One region of the Mesorhizobium sp. C416B genome, then DNA from elsewhere that is predicted to be linked to it. Evidence: riboswitches for the same ligand, from Rfam matches in the RefSeq annotation. Region 1 holds a riboswitch; each other region holds the start of a gene.
The links. Region 1 has a riboswitch for cobalamin ahead of metE (5-methyltetrahydropteroyltriglutamate--homocysteine S-methyltransferase). Riboswitches for the same ligand answer to the same signal wherever they lie in the genome.

Region 1 (4,476 bases):
ACGTTGCCGACTTGTGCGCTGCGTTCGAGGTCCCGGGCATCTCCGACAAGTAAGGTGGGCCAAGCAAAATGCCCATACCACATCCAACATCCGAAGCGAGGTATTCATGGCTAGGCAGTTCGTGTTCTCTTCCGAATCGGTTGGCGCGGGGCACCCGGATAAGTTGGCCGACAACATCTCGGATGCCATCCTCGATGCCATCCTCCGCACAGATCCCAAGGCGCGCGTCGCCTGTGAAGCGTTGGTAAAATCAGGGATAGTCGTTCTGGCTGGCGAGATCACCAGCGATGCCCAGGTGGATTACAGCCAAGTTGCGCGCGATACGATTCTCGACATTGGGTACGACGACGAGGCCGTCGGCTTTGACGGCCGGCGTTGCTCCGTCGTTCATGCCCTCACCGAGCAATCGCCCGACATCAGCCAAGGCGTTGACGAGGGAAGAGGGCAAGACCTCCAGCAGGGAGCGGGAGATCAGGGCCTCATGTTCGGCTACGCATGCCGCGAAACCGATACCCTGATGCCTTTGCCGATCCAGCTCGCTCATCGCTTGACGAAACGGCAGGCGTATGTCCGGAAGGCACAACAGCTTGGCTGGTTGCGTCCTGACATGAAATCCCAAGTCTCAGTGCGCTATGAGGGGTTGCGCCCGGTCGCCCTGGATACCATCGTCGTGTCGACGCAACATGACGAGCAGGTCTCGCAAGAGACTGTCCGCGAGGGCGTCATTGAGGAAATCATAAAGCCTGTCCTGCCGACCCACCTGGAGACGGAAGGCATCAGAATTCTGGTCAACCCGACGGGGCGGTTCGTAGTCGGCGGGCCGCGCGGCGACTGCGGTCTCACTGGACGCAAGATCATCGTCGATTCCTATGGCGGGATGGGTCGTCATGGCGGCGGCGCCTTCTCGGGCAAGGACCCGTCCAAGGTTGACCGCTCGGCTGCCTATGCAGCCCGCTATGTCGCAAAGAACATCGTCGCTAGCGGACTTGCGGACGTGTGCGAGGTGCAGCTTGCTTACGCAATCGGCGTGGCCAGTCCGGTTTCCGTCATGGTCAACACGTTCGGGACAGCCAGGGTTGAGGAAAGCAGGATCGAGCGCCTCATTCTTGAGTTGTTCGATCTCAGACCGAAAGGCATTATCAAGATGCTTGATCTCTTACGCCCTATATATCGCAATACAGCGACCTATGGCCATTTCGGCCGTGAAGAGCCTGATTTCACCTGGGAGAAGACAGACAGGGCGGACGAATTGCGTCGCGAGGCAGGACTCGCCGCCCCGTGAGAGCCGCCGGCGAACGGATTGGCAAGCGGAAAGCCCATTTCCACCGGGCAGACCCGCGCCTGGCAGGCGTGGCGAGAAGCCGGCTCGGGTTTTTTGGCGGAGACATTGATGCCGGATTATGACGTGCTTTGCATCGGCAATGCCATTGTCGACATCATCGCCCAGTGCGACGAGGCATTCCTCGAGATCAACGGCATCATCAAGGGCGCGATGAACCTGATCGACACGCGCCGCGCCGAACTGCTCTACAGCCGCATGGGCCCGGCGATCGAGGCCTCCGGCGGCAGTGCCGGCAACACGGCGGCCGGCGTAGCCAGCTTCGGCGGACGCGCCGCCTTCTTCGGCAAGGTCTCCAACGATGCGCTGGGCGAAATCTATGCGCACGATATCCATGCACAGGGTGTCGCCTTCGACACCAGGCCGCTCAAGGGCGAGCCGCCGACGGCGCGCTCGATGATATTCGTCACCCCCGATGGCGAGCGTTCGATGAACACCTATCTCGGCGCCTGCGTCGAACTCGGCCCGGAAGACGTCGAGGCCGACAAGGCATCCGGCGCCAAGGTTACCTATTTCGAGGGCTATCTGTGGGATCCGCCGCGCGCCAAGGAGGCGATCCGGCAGACGGCGAAGCTCGCACACGAGGCCGGACGCGAAGTGTCGATGACGTTGTCGGATTCGTTCTGCGTCGACCGCTACCGGGACGAGTTCCTCGAGCTGATGCGCTCGGGCACTGTCGACATCGTCTTTGCCAACAGCCACGAGATCAAGTCGCTCTACCAGACAAAATCCTTCGACGAGGCGCTGGCTCAGATCCGCAAGGACTGCAAGATTGCCGCCGTCACCCGTTCCGAAAAAGGCTCGGTGATCGTGCGCGGCGACGAGACCGTGGTCATCGAGGCGACCGCCATCAAGGAGTTGGTCGACACCACCGGCGCCGGCGACCTCTACGCCGCCGGTTTCCTGCATGGCTACACGCAGGGCCGCAACCTCAAGACCTGCGGCGACCTTGGCTCGCTGGCGGCCGGCCTGGTGATCCAGCAGATCGGCCCAAGGCCAAGGCAGAATTTGCGCCGCGAGGCGGAAGGGGCTGGGTTGCTGTAGATGCGCGGGCAACTAATCAGCCGCCCTACTGACGCGATGACCGCAGTGGCGGAACTGTGTCAAAGCTCGCTGATAGCGACAGCCATTCGCTTCGGAGAACTGACCCGTGCTGCTGCCGTGAAGCTCGCTGGAGGAGCGGTGCAAGGCGTGCTTGCCATGACGGCATTCACCGTCATCCAGATCGTCACCAGCATTTTCCAGAAGCTCAGCTTGGGGAAGGCCAGTAAGGTTCCTGAGGTAACGGAGAACTCGCGGCGTCCGTCGGACTTGACTTGCGATCACGTCCCACGATGCCGAATGCGGGCAGCAGACTGAATATTTCACAATGCTAGACAAAGGCGTAAAACGCGACCATATAACCACATAAACATTTCATTATGCGTTATTGACAAAGAGCGGGTTGCTGTGATTGTCTGCTGTTGTGGTTCTCGCGTACGGTGCTGCCGCAGCGGAGCTAAGAGGGAAGCCGGTGCGATGCCGGCGCTGCCCCCGCAACTGTTAGCGGCGAGCCAATCCACTCATGTCACTGAGGCGAATACCCTCGGGAAGACGGGTAGAGGCTATGACCCCGCGAGCCAGAGACCTGCCACGGCGAATTACGTCCACGGGCGGGGTGTCTCGGTGGCCGCTGCAACCGGCGTGCCGGCCTGCTAGCGCCTTCCTTGTCACCGACGCCCCCAACCATCGGGGTATGACATGACTGTCTCTCAGCAAATTCCTGTAGCAACGCTCGGCGTGCCGCGCTTCGGTCGTCGGCGAGAACTGAAATGCGCCCTCGAAAGCTACTGGTCCGGAACATCGTCCGCTGGCGACCTTCTTGCGACGTCGAAGGCGCTCCGAGCCGCTAGCTGGGAAGAGCAGCGCGATCGCGGCGTGTCGAAAATCCCGTCGAACGACTTCTCGCTATACGACCATGTGCTCGACACCGCAGCCATGGTCGGGGCCATTCCATCCCGGTACGGCTGGAATAGCGGCGAGGTCCCACTTGACATCTACTTCGCAATGGCGCGCGGCAACCAGGGTCAGACGGAGGATTGTGGACACGCTGGTCACCAGGAGGAGGCTCATGGACCTGGTGTAACCGCGATGGAAATGACCAAGTGGTTTGACACCAACTACCACTACATTGTGCCGGAACTCGATGATGATCAGACGTTCGCCCTCTCGTCATCGAAGCCGGTCGATTACTTCCTCGAGGCTAAAGCTCTCGGCATTCACACACGCCCAGTCATCCTTGGACCCATCACCTTCCTCAAGCTGGCGAAATCGCGTGCCGAAGGGTTCGGTCCCATCGCGCTCCTACCGCGGCTGCTGCCCGTTTACGAGCAAGTCCTGCAGAGGCTGAAGCTGTCGGGAGCCGACTGGGTGCAGATCGATGAGCCAGCGCTTGTCCTCGATCTGAACCCGAACGAACGAGCTGCGTTCGAATTCGCCTATGGCCAGCTGTCGAAAGCCGCGCCCGAGCTGAAGATCATGCTGGCTACGTATTTCGGGTCGCTGGGAGACAATCTCGAAACCGCGGTTTCTCTGCCCCTGGCCGGCCTGCATATTGATCTCGTGCGCGCTCCCGAGCAGCTGGAAATGGTGGGTCGGCTCGCTCCGAAGGATCTGGTGCTCTCGCTCGGCTTGATCGATGGCCGCAACGTCTGGCGTGCGAACCTGCCCGCCATTCTCGACCGCATCAAACCGATCGTCGCCGGCTGGCCCTTGGACCGCGTCGAAATCGCGCCTTCTTGCTCGATGCTGCATGTGCCGATTGACCTGCGCATGGAGACGGAACTCGAGGCCGACATCAGGTCGTGGCTCGCCTTCGCGGCCCAGAAGACCGACGAGCTGGTCTTGCTGGCCCGGGCCCTTTCCAAAGGCAGGGATGCGGTGGCAGCCGCGTTGAAAGCTTCTGCCGAGGCTGCCGCCACTCGCTTGACGTCCACGAAGATCCATGACCCGCTTGTTGAGGGGCGGATCGCCAGCATTGACCATAGCATGAAACGACGAGAGAGCGCTTTTGGCGAGCGCTCCAGAGTCCAGGCCGGCACGCTCGGGCTGCCGCCGTTCCCGACGACGACAATCGGGTCCTTCCCGCAGACGCCGCA
Region 2 (4,476 bases), 3.1 Mb from region 1:
GAATACTGGGCGCATGAGGCCTCGTTCCTGCCGGTCGAGACCTACCCGCTGATGCGCTGGCGCATGCAGCGGGCCGAGCAAGGCGACGAAATGTATCTCGGCCTCGCCAAATGGGGCCGCGAGCACGCCGCCTATATCGAAGAGATCTACCGCGCGGTCGCCGAGCGCGGCCCGATTGCCGCTTCGGCACTGGAAGGCCAGAAAGGTTCGGGCGGCTGGTGGGGCTGGAGCCACGCCAAGCACGCCTTCGAATGGCTCTTCTGGGCCGGACGCATCACCACGGCGCACCGCCGTGGCTTCGAACGCTTCTATGACCTGCCCGAGCGCGTGCTGCCGCAGGCGATCCTCGATCTGCCGGTGCCGGCCGCCGAGGACGCGCACCGCGAATTGCTGCGCATTTCTGCCCGCGCCCACGGCATCGCGACGTCGGGTGACCTGCGCGATTATTTCCGCTTGTCGCCGGCCGACATGAAGGGCCGGTTGGAGGAACTGGTCGAGATGGGCGAGTTGCTGCCGGTAAACGTCGAAGGTTGGGACAAGCCGGCTTACCTCTATAGGGACGCCCGCCTGCCGCGAAAGATCGAGGCCCGCGCCTTGCTGGCCCCCTTCGATCCGGTGGTCTTCGAGCGCGCGCGCACCGAGCGTCTCTTCGATTTCCGCTACCGCATCGAGATCTACACCCCGGCCGACAAGCGGCAATATGGCTATTACGTGCTGCCTTTCTTGCTCGGCGACAAGATCGTCGCCCGCGTCGACCTCAAGGCCGACCGGCCTGCGAGTGTCTTACGCGTCCACGCCGCCTATGCCGAAGCAGGCGCACCGCCTGAGACCACCGCACAGCTTTTCGAGGAACTAAAGGAGATGCAGGGCTGGCTTGGCCTTGAGCGCATCGAAGTGACGCCGGCCGGCAATCTGGGGCCGGCATTGGCTAGCGAGAGAGATGGCCAACCCTTGCAGCGTCTGTCATAGACGCCTCAATAAGCCTCGTAGGTTGTGCAATGGCATCGGACAAAGTGCTCGACATGATCCATGGCGCCCTCATTGCGCATGGAATAGATGCAGTCCGCAGAGATAGGGACGTCATGCTCCAATCGAAGCAGCTTCGGTTTGAGGCTGAGGTGTTCGAGACGAGTTCTGACCGGCTGGTCCTGGAAATCTACATTTTTTCTCCGCTGCTTGATGTTCAGCCGGTCATTGAATCCTTTGCTGGCTTCGGCGACACGCGCGAACAGGAACTGAACCAGGCGTTTGAAAAGTTTCTCCGTGGTGTTTTCCATGTGGCCATTGAGGGACTGGCCGATCACGTCTGCGAGAACATGCAGGCCGAAATAGAGCTTTGGCAGCGAAGCAGCGCCAGTTGGAAGATCTGGCGAAAAGATGCCCGCTGGAAAATCTATAGCGGCCCGGTCATTTCCCAGGCCACAACCGAGCTATGCTCGCTGACAACAGGCTATCCAGCATTCTATGCCAAGCTGGAAAAGCTGTTCACAGCTTCGGTACCCCCCGGAAGCCATTTTGTCCGGACCTTTCTGGCAGGCTTGAAGGGAACGCTGATTAGTGCCGAAGTCCTTCTGGACAACGCGGTTTGGCATGAGGGACAGAATCTGGCTGTCGGTCATGACTGGCACTATGGCGATGGCTATCAAGCTATCCGACAGGTCATCCTGGCACTGCCGGAAGCCGGGACATGACAGCCCCTGCCGACATCGCCATGTCGTAGCCGTGCGTTGACACCGCCGCCCGCAAAAGCCTAAATCCGCTGCAGACGGTCCCCTGCCCGCAACGGCAAGGGCCAAGAGGGAATGCGGTGCGGGATTTCGGTCCCAAATCCGCGGCTGTCCCCGCAACTGTAAGCGACGAGCCAAGGCCGAAAGCCACTGGGTAACACCGGGAAGGCGGCTAACCAAGGCGACGACCCGCGAGCCAGGAGACCTGCCGTCTGAGACAAAGTATCCGATCGCCTGGCGGGTTTCCGGGCAAGGAGCACGGTTTTTGGACCAGAACAGCAGTTTTTCGGCTGGCACAGCGGACATTGCGTCCGGGGACAACGACGCCCTGACCGGCGTGACCGTCATCGTCTGCGCCTCCTGCCGCGATGAGACCGGTTCCGACGCCCATCCGCGCGCCGGCGAATTGCTGGCTGAGGACACACGCCGCGCCGCTGCCGGCGATATCCGGGTCCGCACCGCCGAATGTCTCGGCAATTGCAAGCGCCGCCTCAGCGCCGCGATCCTGCGCGATGGCTGCTGGAGCTATGTCTTCGGCGATCTGACCGCAACCAGCGGCGCCGACCTCGTTACCGGCGCAAAGCTCTTCGCGACTTCGGCCGACGGCCTCATCCCGTGGCGCGGCCGGCCCGATAGCCTCAAGCGCGGCCTCGTTGCCCGCATCCCACCCCTCGACATGCTGAAGGACTGACGATGAACGCTTCAAACCCGGCCGCCAACCTCTCCCGTGTTCCCTGCACTGTCGTTACAGGCTTCCTCGGCGCCGGCAAGACGACGCTGGTCCGCCATCTCCTGGAAAATGCCGGCGGCAAGCGCATCGCCATCATCGTCAACGAGTTCGGCGACATCGGCATCGACGGGGAAATCCTGAAAGGCTGCGGCATCGACACCTGCCCCGAGGAAAACATCGTCGAACTGGCCAATGGCTGCATCTGCTGTACAGTCGCCGACGATTTCGTGCCCGCCCTCGACAAGATCCTCGCGCTGACACCGAAGGTTGACCACATCCTGATCGAGACCTCGGGCCTGGCTCTGCCCAAGCCGCTGGTCCAGGCGTTCCAGTGGCCGAGCGTGAAGAGCCGGGTAACCGTCGACGGTGTCATCGCCGTGGTAGACGGCCCGGCGCTGGCCGAAGGCCGCGTCGCCAACGACATGGACGCTTTGCAGGCACAGCGCGCTCAGGACGAGACGCTCGACCATGACGATCCTGTCGAAGAAGTGTTCGAGGACCAGATCGCCTGCGCCGATTTGATCATCCTGTCGAAGAGCGATCTGATGGACGCCCCCGGTTCGGCCCGCGCCAACGCCATCATCAATGAACATTCCGCCCGCGCGGTAAAAATCGTGCCGACTGCGCATGGCAAGGTCGACCCGTCGGTGCTGCTTGGCCTCGGTCTCGCCGTCGAAGACGACATCGAGAACCGCAAGTCGCATCACGACGGCGCTTTCGATCATGAGCATGACGATTTCGACACCTTCATCGTCGACATCCCCTCGATCGCCAATCCCGACGACCTGGCCAAGCGCGTCGCCACCGCCGCCGAACAGGAAAACGTGTTGCGTGTAAAAGGCTTCGTCGATGTCGGCGGCAAGCCGATGCGGCTTTTGCTGCAGGCCGTCGGCCCGCGCGTCAATCATTACTATGACCGCGCCTGGGCGGCTGAGGACGACCGCCGCTCGCGTCTTGTCGTCATTGGCCTGAAAGGACTGAACCGCCCGGCGATCGAGCGTATACTCGCCGGCTGATCCAAACAACGAGCCGAAATGCATATACTCACCACCACATCCGCCTCGCTCGACGATCTCGCCGAGCCCGTCGATCTCGGGCAGACGCCGGCGGATATCGTGGCGCTGTCCTTCACCGACAGCGACCTCGCCGGCCTCGCGGCGGCGTGGAAGGCCGATGCCGCCCGCCTGCCGTCGATGCGGCTGGCGGCGTTGCGCGACCTGCGCCATCCCATGTCCGTCGACCTCTGGTTCGACAGCGTCGCCCGCCACGCCAAGGTGATTTTGGTGCGCATCCTCGGCGGCTATGACTGGTGGCGCTATGGCTGCAACCAGCTTGCCGCGACTGCCCGTGCGAACGGCATCAAGCTGGCGCTGCTGCCTGGTGAAAGCCATGACGAGGACCTCAGGCTGATCGAAGCCTCGACGCTGCCGCGCGAGGAGCTGGACGGCCTGCTGGGCTATTTCCGCGAGGGCGGGCCGGAGAATATGACAGCGCTGATGCAAAGATTGGCGGGGCTGGCTGGACGGGATGCGGCTTCGGCTGACCCGGTTAGCGTGCCGAAAGCTGGTTACTACGAGCCAGGTCGCGGCGTGGTGGGCAAGTTGGATTTGGCCAATGTCGGCGTTCCTTCACACCCCCCTCTGTCCTGCCGGACATCTCCCCCGCAAGGGGGGAGATCAGCCGGCGCGGACCTCGGCACTTTTTCTGCCCAGCTGATAATAGATTCCTCTGCAACATCCCCGATTGGCGAAAGCGTCGATGAGAGCACAATCTCCCCCCTTGCGGGGGAGATGTTCGGCAGGACAGAGGGGGGTGGGCGGGAACTCGGCGCAGACAACATCAACTCTCCCATCATCCCCATCCTCTTCTACCGCTCGATGCTGCTGGCCGCCGATGTCGCGCCAATCGATGCCCTCTTTGATGCACTCCGCCAGCGCGGCATGAGACCGGTCCCGATCTTCGTCTCCAGCCTCAAAGACCCGACCTCCCTGGCCTTCGTCGAAACTGCTCTGGCCGCGC
Region 3 (4,476 bases), 790 kb from region 1:
ACGAAGTGCGGGTGGTGTCGACGGCAGCGGCCGGCTGGTTGGCGCCTTTGGAGCCATAATTGTCGCTGCCGGCAAAGGCAGCGCTCGAAACAGCCAGAACGGCTGCGGTGGCAAGAACGATCTTCTTCATTTTAGTCTCCTGAATTTTTCTGATGCCGCCAGCTGCAGCGGATAAGCCCGCCACGTGCTGGAAACCGGCTTTTAGCGGCCGAAAAGGTTACGGTCGGCACCGTGGGCAGGCGCCTGCTCGGCTGGAGCCGACTTCTCAACCGAAGCCGTATGGCCACTATCGGTCGACGTAATCGCAGGCTGGTTGGCGCCGTTCGAACCGTAGTTGTCGCTGCCGGCGAAAGCGCTGCCGGAGATGGCCAAAACGGCGGCGGCAGCAAGGATGATCTTTTTCATTTCAATACTCCTGAATTTTTTGGGATCCCGAGAGCGACGGGTTAGCCGCCTTCTTTGGTCGGGATCAGCGATTGCCGTAGAGGTCGCGGTCGGCGCCCTGAACGACAGGCTGCTTGTCAGCGTGCGCCGGCTTCTGAATGGAAGCCGTATACGAGCTGTAGACCGAGACGGCTGGCTGGTTCGCACCATTGGAACCGTAATTGTCGCTACCGGCGAAGGCGCTGCCGGTGATCGCCAAAACGGCTGCGGCAGTGAGGATGATCTTTTTCATTTTTAGTACTCCAGTTTGTCTGTCCGTCTAGCGGCGTGTCTTGGGAGGAATTCGCGTTGTTCGGACAGCCCCGATGTGGGAAAGCCATAGGCTGGTTTCCAATCACGAAGTTGTTCCGTGTGGACCAGGGTCCTGCACCTTGAAATTGTGCCAGGAAGTTCCTCTGTGGTCATTTACCGTTTTGTTTTCAGTTGCTTATGTCGAACCGAGTGGTTCGCTCCGGTGTCGGTTTCCGGGCCGTCGTTCACACCGTCCTGCACGCATCGTCAACAGAAACGAACCGTTCGGTTCGATTAGAGATTGCTAATAGTAACTTTTCGATACCGTTGAGCCCTTTTTGCCCCCGATCGAACTGGATCCGCAGCGATTCGAAACGGCGATGATGGCGTCGCAAGAAACGTCTAAGCTCTTTGACCGGCGGCGGGGGGCGTATGCCGCGCGTGTCGCGCCGCATGGATATGATGTCGCTTTCATGCCGACGTCGCGATCGCTGCCGTGATTAGATGATCGCATCTCAGGTGCCGCTTCGTGACGACGCAGCGGAGAATTGGGAAGCCGGTCAGAATCCGGCGCTGCCCCCGCAACGGTGGTGGAGTTCAAGTCGCAACGGGAGACCACTGGGCAGCAGCCTGGGAAGGTGTCGCGATGGTCCGCAAGGACAACTCCAGAGCCCGGAAACCAGCCCGAGATGCATAGACTCGACTGATCGCGGTGGGCGGTCAAGAGGTGGATAGTGCATGTCCGGCGCCGCGCCGGCCTGCGTCCGATCCTTCCTCCATCACCACCAAGTTCAGTCCTTAAACCACGAGGACAGAACTATGGATACGCGCAACGACATGCTGAGGCTCCTGAACGGCCGCAAGCAAGGCTTTTCGCTGGAACAGCCCTTCTACACCGACCCGGACTATTTCAAGCTCGACATGGAGCTTATCTGGTATCGCGACTGGCTGTTCATCGGCCATGATTGCGAACTGCCGAAGCCCGGCAGCTATATCACCGTGCAGATCGGCGATTATCCGGTGGTGCTGGTCCGCGACCAGAAGGGCAACATCAACGCCTTTCACAATTCCTGCCGCCATCGCGGCAGCCGTGTCTGCAACACTGAGAAGGGCATGGCGGCAAAGCTTGTCTGCCCCTATCACCAGTGGACCTACGAGCTTGACGGCCGGCTGCTGTTTGCCCGCCAGATGGCCGACGGTTTCGACAAGAGCCAGTTCGGCCTGAAGCCCGTCGCCTGCGAGAGCGTCGGCGGCTACATCTTCATCTGCCTGGCGAAAGAACCTGCCGACTTTGCGCCGATGCGCGCCATGATAGAGCCCTACCTCAAGCCGCACCAGCTGAATGAAGCCAAAGTCGCCTTCGAGAGCACCATCATCGAGAAGGGCAACTGGAAGCTGGTCTGGGAAAACAACCGCGAATGCTATCACTGCGCCGGCAATCATCCAGAGCTGTGCAAGACATTCCCCGAAGCGCCGACGGTGACCGGCGTGCAGGGCGCCGACAGCGATCCGGAGATGCTGGCGCACTGGGCGAAATGCGAGGCGGCGGGCCTGCCGAGCAAGTTCCGCATCGATCCGGCCGGGCAATACCGCGCCACCCGCGCGCCGCTGCTGCGCGATGCCGTCAGCTACACGATGTCGGGAAAGCGCGCGGTGACGAAGAACCTGTCCGACACTGTTGCCGCCGACCGCATCGGCACCTTGATGCACTACCACTATCCGACGACTTGGAACCACATACTGATCGACCATGCGGTCACCTTCCGGGTGCTGCCGATCAGCACCACGCAAACCGCGGTGACGACCAAGTGGCTGGTGCACAAGGATGCGGTCGAGGGGGTCGACTACAACCTTGAGGAGCTCACCCATGTCTGGACCGAGACCAACGACCAGGACCGCCGCATCGTCGAGGAAAACGCCTTCGGCATCCTGTCTCCGGCCTATGAGCCCGGCCCCTATTCGGAGCTGCACGAGGGCGGCGTGATCCAGTTCGTCGAATGGTACGCGGCCTTCATCGGCCCGCGCCTTGCCGAAGGTGGCAGGCCGGCGCTGCGCAGCGTCGCGTGAGCTGGAGCAGGCGAAGAAGGACCGGAGGATGAATGCGATGACGGATCTTGGGCTCTATCGCCATCTCGACCAGATGGCGCCCTGGAACGATAGGCTGCAGGTGCTGGAAGTGATCGGCGTCAGCGACGAGGCGCCCGACGTCAAGACCTTCACCTTCCGCTCCGACAACCAGACCTGGTTCCGCTACAAGCCGGGCCAGTTCCTGACGCTGGAACTGCCGACACCGGACGGGCCGCTGATGCGCACCTATACGCTGTCGTCGTCGCCATCGCGGCCGTTTTCGATCGCGGTGACGGTCAAGGCGCAGGCCGGCAGCATCGGCACGCGCTGGATGTTCGACCATCTGGTGCCCGGTTCGCATGTCAAGGCCTACGGACCGGCCGGCGACTTCTCGTTGCACAGCCACCCGGCGGCCAAATACCTGTTCATTTCCGCCGGCTCCGGCGTGACGCCGATGATGTCGATGCTGCGCTGGCTGAACGACTGCGCGCCATGGACCGATGTCGGTTTCGTCGACTGCGCGCGGCGTGCCGAAGAGATCATCTTCCGCAAGGAACTCGAACTGCTCGGCGGCCATATGCCCGGCCTGTCGCTCGGCTTCATGATCGAGGAACGTTCCAGCCGCGAGGGCTGGTACGGTCATATGGGGCGCATCGATGCGATCCGGCTGCCCTTGCTGGCTCCGGACTTCCGCGAGCGCGAAATCTTCTGCTGCGGCCCCGATCCGTTCATGCGCGCCGTGCGCGGCATGCTGGAGGCCGCCGGCTTCGATATGACGAAATACCATCAGGAGAGCTTTGCCGCGCCCGTGGTGGAGGAAATCCCGGCGCCGTTTGCTTCACCCGCTGAAGACGGTGCTGTTGCACCTGTCGAGGCTGTGACGCCGATCCGCTTCTCGCTTTCGGAGGTCGACGCCGGCTGCGTTGCCGGCCAGACCGTGCTGCAGACGGCGCGCAGCTCGGGCGTGCGGATACCCGCCGCCTGCGAGTTCGGCCTGTGCGGCACCTGCAAGGTGAAGAAGGTCTCCGGCGCTGTCGAGATGAGCCACAATGGCGGCATCCTCGACCACGAGATCGATGACGGTTTTATCCTTGCCTGCTGCTCGAAACCGTTGTCGGCGCTCGAAATCGAGGCTTGAGCCGGTCGACTTCGCCGCAACGGTCGCCGACGCAAGCGTTGTGTTCGCGGGTCTTTGTCTTGCCAAGCATAGGCCGAGTGATTTAGACGCACTTAGGAAGGGCTGGGCAGACCGTGAAACCGGCGCATCCCTTCATGGGCGCATGGAACGGGGGACAGAGCGATGCAACAGCGGGTCTACGCGGTCGCAAGCAAGGACATCGTTTTCGAATCATTCGATGGCGAAGCCGTCGTTCTCGATCTTTCGAACGGCAAGTATTTCGGCTTTTCCGATTCCGGCAGCCGGGTCTGGCAAGCTTTGTCGTCCGGCGTCGCCACTGAAGCGCTGGTCGGAGCTGCCGCGGGCGCCGCAAAAATAAGCCTGGCCGACCTCGAAAGCTTCGTTGCCCGACTGCTCGATTTAGGGTTGCTTGCGCCAGCCGAAACACCGGCACAACCGCTTTCGGGCGAGCTGTCGTCTGCGCTTGCTGCCAGCAATGAGCCGCTCAAGGTCGATGTCCATGACGACCTTGCCGATCTCATCATTGTCGACCCGATCCATGAGGTCGAGGAACCTCTCGGCTGGCCGGCGGTGAAACAGGCATAATCGTTTCCCTA
Region 4 (4,476 bases), 3.0 Mb from region 1:
CGGCGGCCGGCGCACCATGACCTTCGCCTATTTCGCGATGTCGGCGACGCTGCTTGCGGCGGGCGCGGTCGGCACTACCGCGCCGCTGCTTACGGGCTTTTTCCTGCTCTGCGGCGCCTTCTTCACCATCGCGCTCGATGCACTGGGCTCGACCGCCTTCATGCGCTCGGTGCGGTCCTATGAGCGGGCGCAGATGGCCGCGGTCTACCGCACCTATCTCGACTTTTCCGAGCTGACGCCGCCGCTGGTCTATTCGGTGGTGCTGGCGTTTTTCGGCCTCGGCTCGGTGTTCGTGACGCTGGGCATTCTGGCCGCGGTTTGCGGCTTTATCACCTGGCGCTATCTGCCGAAGTCGCTTTAGTCGCCGATCAGGCGGTTGCCTCAAGCGCTGCATGCCGCTCGCGCACCCAGTTGTGGAAGCGGTGCAGATCGTACTCCTCCGGCATTAGCACGCCGGCCTGGTGGCGCATCGAGCGCAGGCCTTTCTGATTGATCTCGCAGATCGCGGCATCCTCCTCCAGCACCTGGGTGCCGAAGGCGACGACATTGTCGATGTCGGTCTCAGCCAGCGCCTCGGGCGCGAACAGCCATTCGGCGGTGAGTTCGGTCTGTTCGGGACCGAGCGGCATCAGTCGCACCGTCCTGACATAATCGACATGGCCGACGATGAACATCGAGGGCAGGCTGGTGGCATAGGTCTGTCCGGCCGCACGCTCGGCTGGCGTCAGGCCCGGTAAGACCGGGCCATGGGCATGTCCGTCGCGCGACCAGGTCTCGGCGCCGGCGCGCAGGCCACCCGAAAACTCCGGCGCGTCATTGTCGGCATGGCGGACCCAGTCGGGGTCGTCGTGCCGGCTCATCAGGCCGCGGCCGTATATCGGCACCAGCCGAGACAGGTCCTTGTGGACGCCCGGGCAATGCAGGCACTCGTTGAAGTTTTCCCAGAAGATCTTCCAGTTGCAGTTCATCACCTTGCGCAGGACATGGCCTGATACCAGCGTTTCCAGCGGCCAGTTGGCGAGGTCGCCGGATGCGGGATCGAAGGAGGTCCCGGCGGAGCCGGCCGCAGCCTGCTGAAGGTTCACAAAGACAAAACCGCGCCACACCGACAGCGCCACCCGGTAGAGCGGATGATCTGCCTTGTCGAAACCATCTGGCAGCGATTTCGAGGGAACGCGCACGAGATCGCCGCGCAGCGAGTAGGACCAGGCGTGGTAGGGGCACGTGATGAGCCGCGCTTTCAGCCGGCCCTCGCTTTTCTGGCAAAGCTGCGAGCCGCGATGCCGGCAAGTGTTGTGGAAGGCGCGCAACTCGCCGGTCTCGTCCCGCAGAATGACGATTTCCTGCGTGCCGACGCGGAATGTCCGGAACGCCAGCGGCTGGGCGAGGTCGGCCTCGCGGCAGACGAGCAGCCAGCTTTTGTGCCAGATGGCGTCGAGATCGCGCTGGTAAGCCTCGCCATCCCAATAGGCCGACGACGGTAGCGTCGGTTCGGCCCGGCTCAGGCCGTTATAGGGGTCGCGCTCGCTCGGGCTGGGATGCATGGCTTGCTTCCTATGAAGCGTCAGCCGACACCCCGGCAAATCGTTTGTCAATCAGAGTGCCGCATTGCCGGTTGCAGGCGCGGCGCATAATCATGTCGTGGACACGGGACATTCGGAAATTGGGGGGATTCGGAAGTGGCCGCACGACAGATGTCGCTTACGCCGGAGCTGGTCGCGCGCTGCTGGCGCGAGATCAGGGACCCCGGGCCGGATCCGGACGCGATGCATCTCGATGAAGCCGACTATGACGCGCTGCTGGATGAATTGCAGGTCGAACTCCCGGACAGCGAACCGCTATGGCTGTTCGGCTATGGATCGCTGATCTGGAAACCGGAAATAGATTATGTCGAGGACCGCGTTGCGCTGGCGCGCGGCTGGCATCGGTCCTTTTGCATGAACATGACGCGCTGGCGCGGCACCAAGGACAGCCCCGGCCTGATGATGGCGCTGGACCGTGGCGGACAATGCAAGGGCGTCGCCTTTCGGCTGACCGGCAATAACCGGCGCGAGCAGTTGGGCCGGCTTTTCCGGCGCGAAGTCACGCTGAAGCCGACAAGCTACCGGCCGCGCATGCTCAAGCTTGCAAGCGAGGCTGGCCCGCTGAAGGCATTGGCCTTCGTCATCAACCGCAATGGCCTGACCTATTCCGGCCCGCTCGACGAGGCGAAGGTCGTCGACAGGCTGGCGACATCCTGCGGGCACTGGGGGTCGGGCGCCGACTACCTCTACAACACGGTGAAAAACCTTGAAGAGCGCGGCATTCACGATCGCCATCTGTGGCGGCTGCAGCGGCTGGTTGCGGAGCGGATCAGCGCGCTGAACCCGTGACGCCTGAGTGGCGCATTCGCGCTGTTGGCTGCCGGAATTTGGTTTGCCGGATGCGGCTGTTTCAGCCTATAGTCATGCATGTCGTCGGTTCCGTTAGGGACCAAGAGGGAATGCGGTGAGGGCTGACTTGTTGCCCAATGCCGTGGCTGCCCCCGCAACTGTGTGCGGTAGTCCTCTCCAAGCCACTGAGGATTTTTCTTCGGGAAGGTGGGGAAGGGCGCTGATCCGCGAGCCAGGAGACCTGCCGGCGACAGGAACTGACTTCGATGCCCTCGGGTGGAGGGCGAAAGGACAAGATATGAATACCGCTTCCGTCTCCCTCGGCGCTTCCGTCTCCTCGCAGTCGCGCTTCATGCAGCTCGTGCTTAGCGCGTTTCTGGGCATTTTCGTCGTCGGCGTTGTCGGTTTCTCGCACATCGATGCGGTCCACAATGCGGCGCACGACTATCGCCATTCGATGGCGTTTCCCTGCCACTGACGAGGATCTGACATCATGAACCTGTTTCGCAACGTCGTGTTCGTCGCGGCGATTGCCGGGCTCGTGGCCGGCGTCGTTCTCGCCTGCATGCAGGCCTATGCAACCGATCCCTTGATTCGCCAGGCCGAAGTTTTTGAGAAGGCAGGCGGCCACAAGCACGATCATGCTGCGGCACCGGCCGCCAACACCACCAACGCCATGAGCAGTGCCGCACCGGCGGAAAACGCCATGAGCTCAGCCGCACCGGCGCCTGCCGAAGCAGCGGCTCCAGCGGAAGACGAAGGCTGGGCGCCGGCCGACGGCTTCGAGCGCTTCGCCTACAACGTCGTCTCCAATGTCGTGACCGGTATCGGCTTCGCGCTGATCCTGGTCGCGATTTCGGAATTCGCCGGCGGCATCGGCAGCTGGCGCCAGGGCGTGTTCTGGGGCTTGGCCGGCTTTGCCGTGTTCACGCTGGCGCCGGGCCTCGGCCTGCCGCCGGAACTGCCGGCGATGCCGGCGGCCGATCTCATGCAGCGCCAGATCTGGTGGGTGGCGACGGTGATTGCGACCGCCATCGGCCTTGCCTTGATCGCCTTCCGCACGTCGGCGCCGCTGACCATCCTTGCTGTCGTCCTGATTGTCGCCCCGCATATTGTCGGCGCGCCGCAGCCTGACAGTTTCAAGACGCCGATCCCGGAGGGCCTGCATCATCAGTTCGTGGTGGCGGTGACGCTGACCAATCTGGTGTTCTGGCTGGTGCTGGGTGCAGTTGTCGGCATAGTGCACTCGCGCTTCACCGGCACCGCGACCAGCCTGCGCGACAGCTTTGCCTGATCGCAGTTTGACCTTCATCATCGGCGGTGCGCGCTCCGGCAAGAGCGCGCATGCCGAAACTTTGGCGACGGCGTTGCTGCCGCCATGGGCTTATATCGCCACCGCGCTAGCCTATGACGGCGAAATGCGCGAGCGCATCGCGCAGCACCGCTCGCGCCGTGGCGAGGGGTGGGCGACCATCGACGCCCCGCTTGATCTTGCCGGCGCGCTCGAAGCCTTGCCGGACAACCAGCCGGTGCTTGTCGACTGCCTGACGCTGTGGCTGACCAATCATATGCTGGCCGATCATGATCTGGAGGGGGAGTGCCGGCGGCTGGCCGATGTGCTTTCGCGGCCGCGCGGACCGTGGTTCGTGGTCTCCAACGAAGTCGGACAAGGCATCGTGCCCGACAATGCGCTGGCACGCCGGTTCCGCGATGCCGCCGGCCGGCTCAACCAGCAGATCGCGGTCGTAGCTGATATGGTGCTTCTGATGGTGGCGGGGCTGCCGCTCAAGGTGAAATGAGATGACCGATATCGACACAAAAGACGAAGAGCGCCATCGCGCCAAGATGGCCAAGCGCAAGGCGGCGCAGGATGCCGAGGTTGCGGAAAAGACGGTCGAGAAGGGGCTGCTGATCGTCAACACCGGCCCCGGCAAGGGCAAGACCACCGCCGCCTTCGGGCTGGCGCTGCGCATGCTCGGCTACGGCAAGCGCGTCGGCATCGTCCAGTTCATCAAGGGCAAATGGCACACCGGTGAAAAGGATGCTTTCGCGGCATTCGGCGACCGTGTCGTCTGGCACGCGATGGGCGAGGGGTTTACCTGGG

Region 2: it holds a riboswitch for cobalamin, as region 1 does, so the genes downstream of both, NLY43_RS29995 (DUF1636 family protein) here and metE (5-methyltetrahydropteroyltriglutamate--homocysteine S-methyltransferase) in region 1, are expected to answer to the same signal.
Region 3: it holds a riboswitch for cobalamin, as region 1 does, so the genes downstream of both, NLY43_RS16245 (aromatic ring-hydroxylating oxygenase subunit alpha) here and metE (5-methyltetrahydropteroyltriglutamate--homocysteine S-methyltransferase) in region 1, are expected to answer to the same signal.
Region 4: it holds a riboswitch for cobalamin, as region 1 does, so the genes downstream of both, NLY43_RS30225 (CbtB domain-containing protein) here and metE (5-methyltetrahydropteroyltriglutamate--homocysteine S-methyltransferase) in region 1, are expected to answer to the same signal.

The regions. Positions count from the first base shown of each region.
Region 1 is NZ_CP100471.1:2,557,385-2,561,860, forward strand. Features, by position in the region: gene glyA (serine hydroxymethyltransferase) at 1-53, shown strand, start outside; gene metK (methionine adenosyltransferase) at 107-1,282, shown strand; gene NLY43_RS12545 (adenosine kinase) at 1,391-2,383, shown strand; cobalamin riboswitch at 2,789-2,988, shown strand; gene metE (5-methyltetrahydropteroyltriglutamate--homocysteine S-methyltransferase) at 3,080-4,476, shown strand, end outside.
Region 2 is NZ_CP100471.1:6,188,582-6,193,057, reverse strand. Features, by position in the region: gene NLY43_RS30005 (winged helix-turn-helix domain-containing protein) at 1-969, shown strand, start outside; gene NLY43_RS30000 (DUF6348 family protein) at 999-1,691, shown strand; cobalamin riboswitch at 1,750-1,954, shown strand; gene NLY43_RS29995 (DUF1636 family protein) at 1,993-2,418, shown strand; gene cobW (cobalamin biosynthesis protein CobW) at 2,421-3,473, shown strand; gene cobN (cobaltochelatase subunit CobN) at 3,492-4,476, shown strand, end outside.
Region 3 is NZ_CP100471.1:3,344,828-3,349,303, reverse strand. Features, by position in the region: gene NLY43_RS16260 (DUF680 domain-containing protein) at 1-130, opposite strand, end outside; gene NLY43_RS16255 (DUF680 domain-containing protein) at 202-405, opposite strand; gene NLY43_RS16250 (DUF680 domain-containing protein) at 470-676, opposite strand; cobalamin riboswitch at 1,176-1,377, shown strand; gene NLY43_RS16245 (aromatic ring-hydroxylating oxygenase subunit alpha) at 1,495-2,742, shown strand; gene NLY43_RS16240 (FAD-binding oxidoreductase) at 2,780-3,880, shown strand; gene NLY43_RS16235 (PqqD family protein) at 4,043-4,465, shown strand.
Region 4 is NZ_CP100471.1:6,235,356-6,239,831, forward strand. Features, by position in the region: gene NLY43_RS30210 (MFS transporter) at 1-361, shown strand, start outside; gene NLY43_RS30215 (aromatic ring-hydroxylating oxygenase subunit alpha) at 369-1,544, opposite strand; gene NLY43_RS30220 (gamma-glutamylcyclotransferase) at 1,680-2,372, shown strand; cobalamin riboswitch at 2,441-2,635, shown strand; gene NLY43_RS30225 (CbtB domain-containing protein) at 2,671-2,850, shown strand; gene NLY43_RS30230 (CbtA family protein) at 2,866-3,666, shown strand; gene cobU (bifunctional adenosylcobinamide kinase/adenosylcobinamide-phosphate guanylyltransferase) at 3,659-4,171, shown strand; gene cobO (cob(I)yrinic acid a,c-diamide adenosyltransferase) at 4,173-4,476, shown strand, end outside.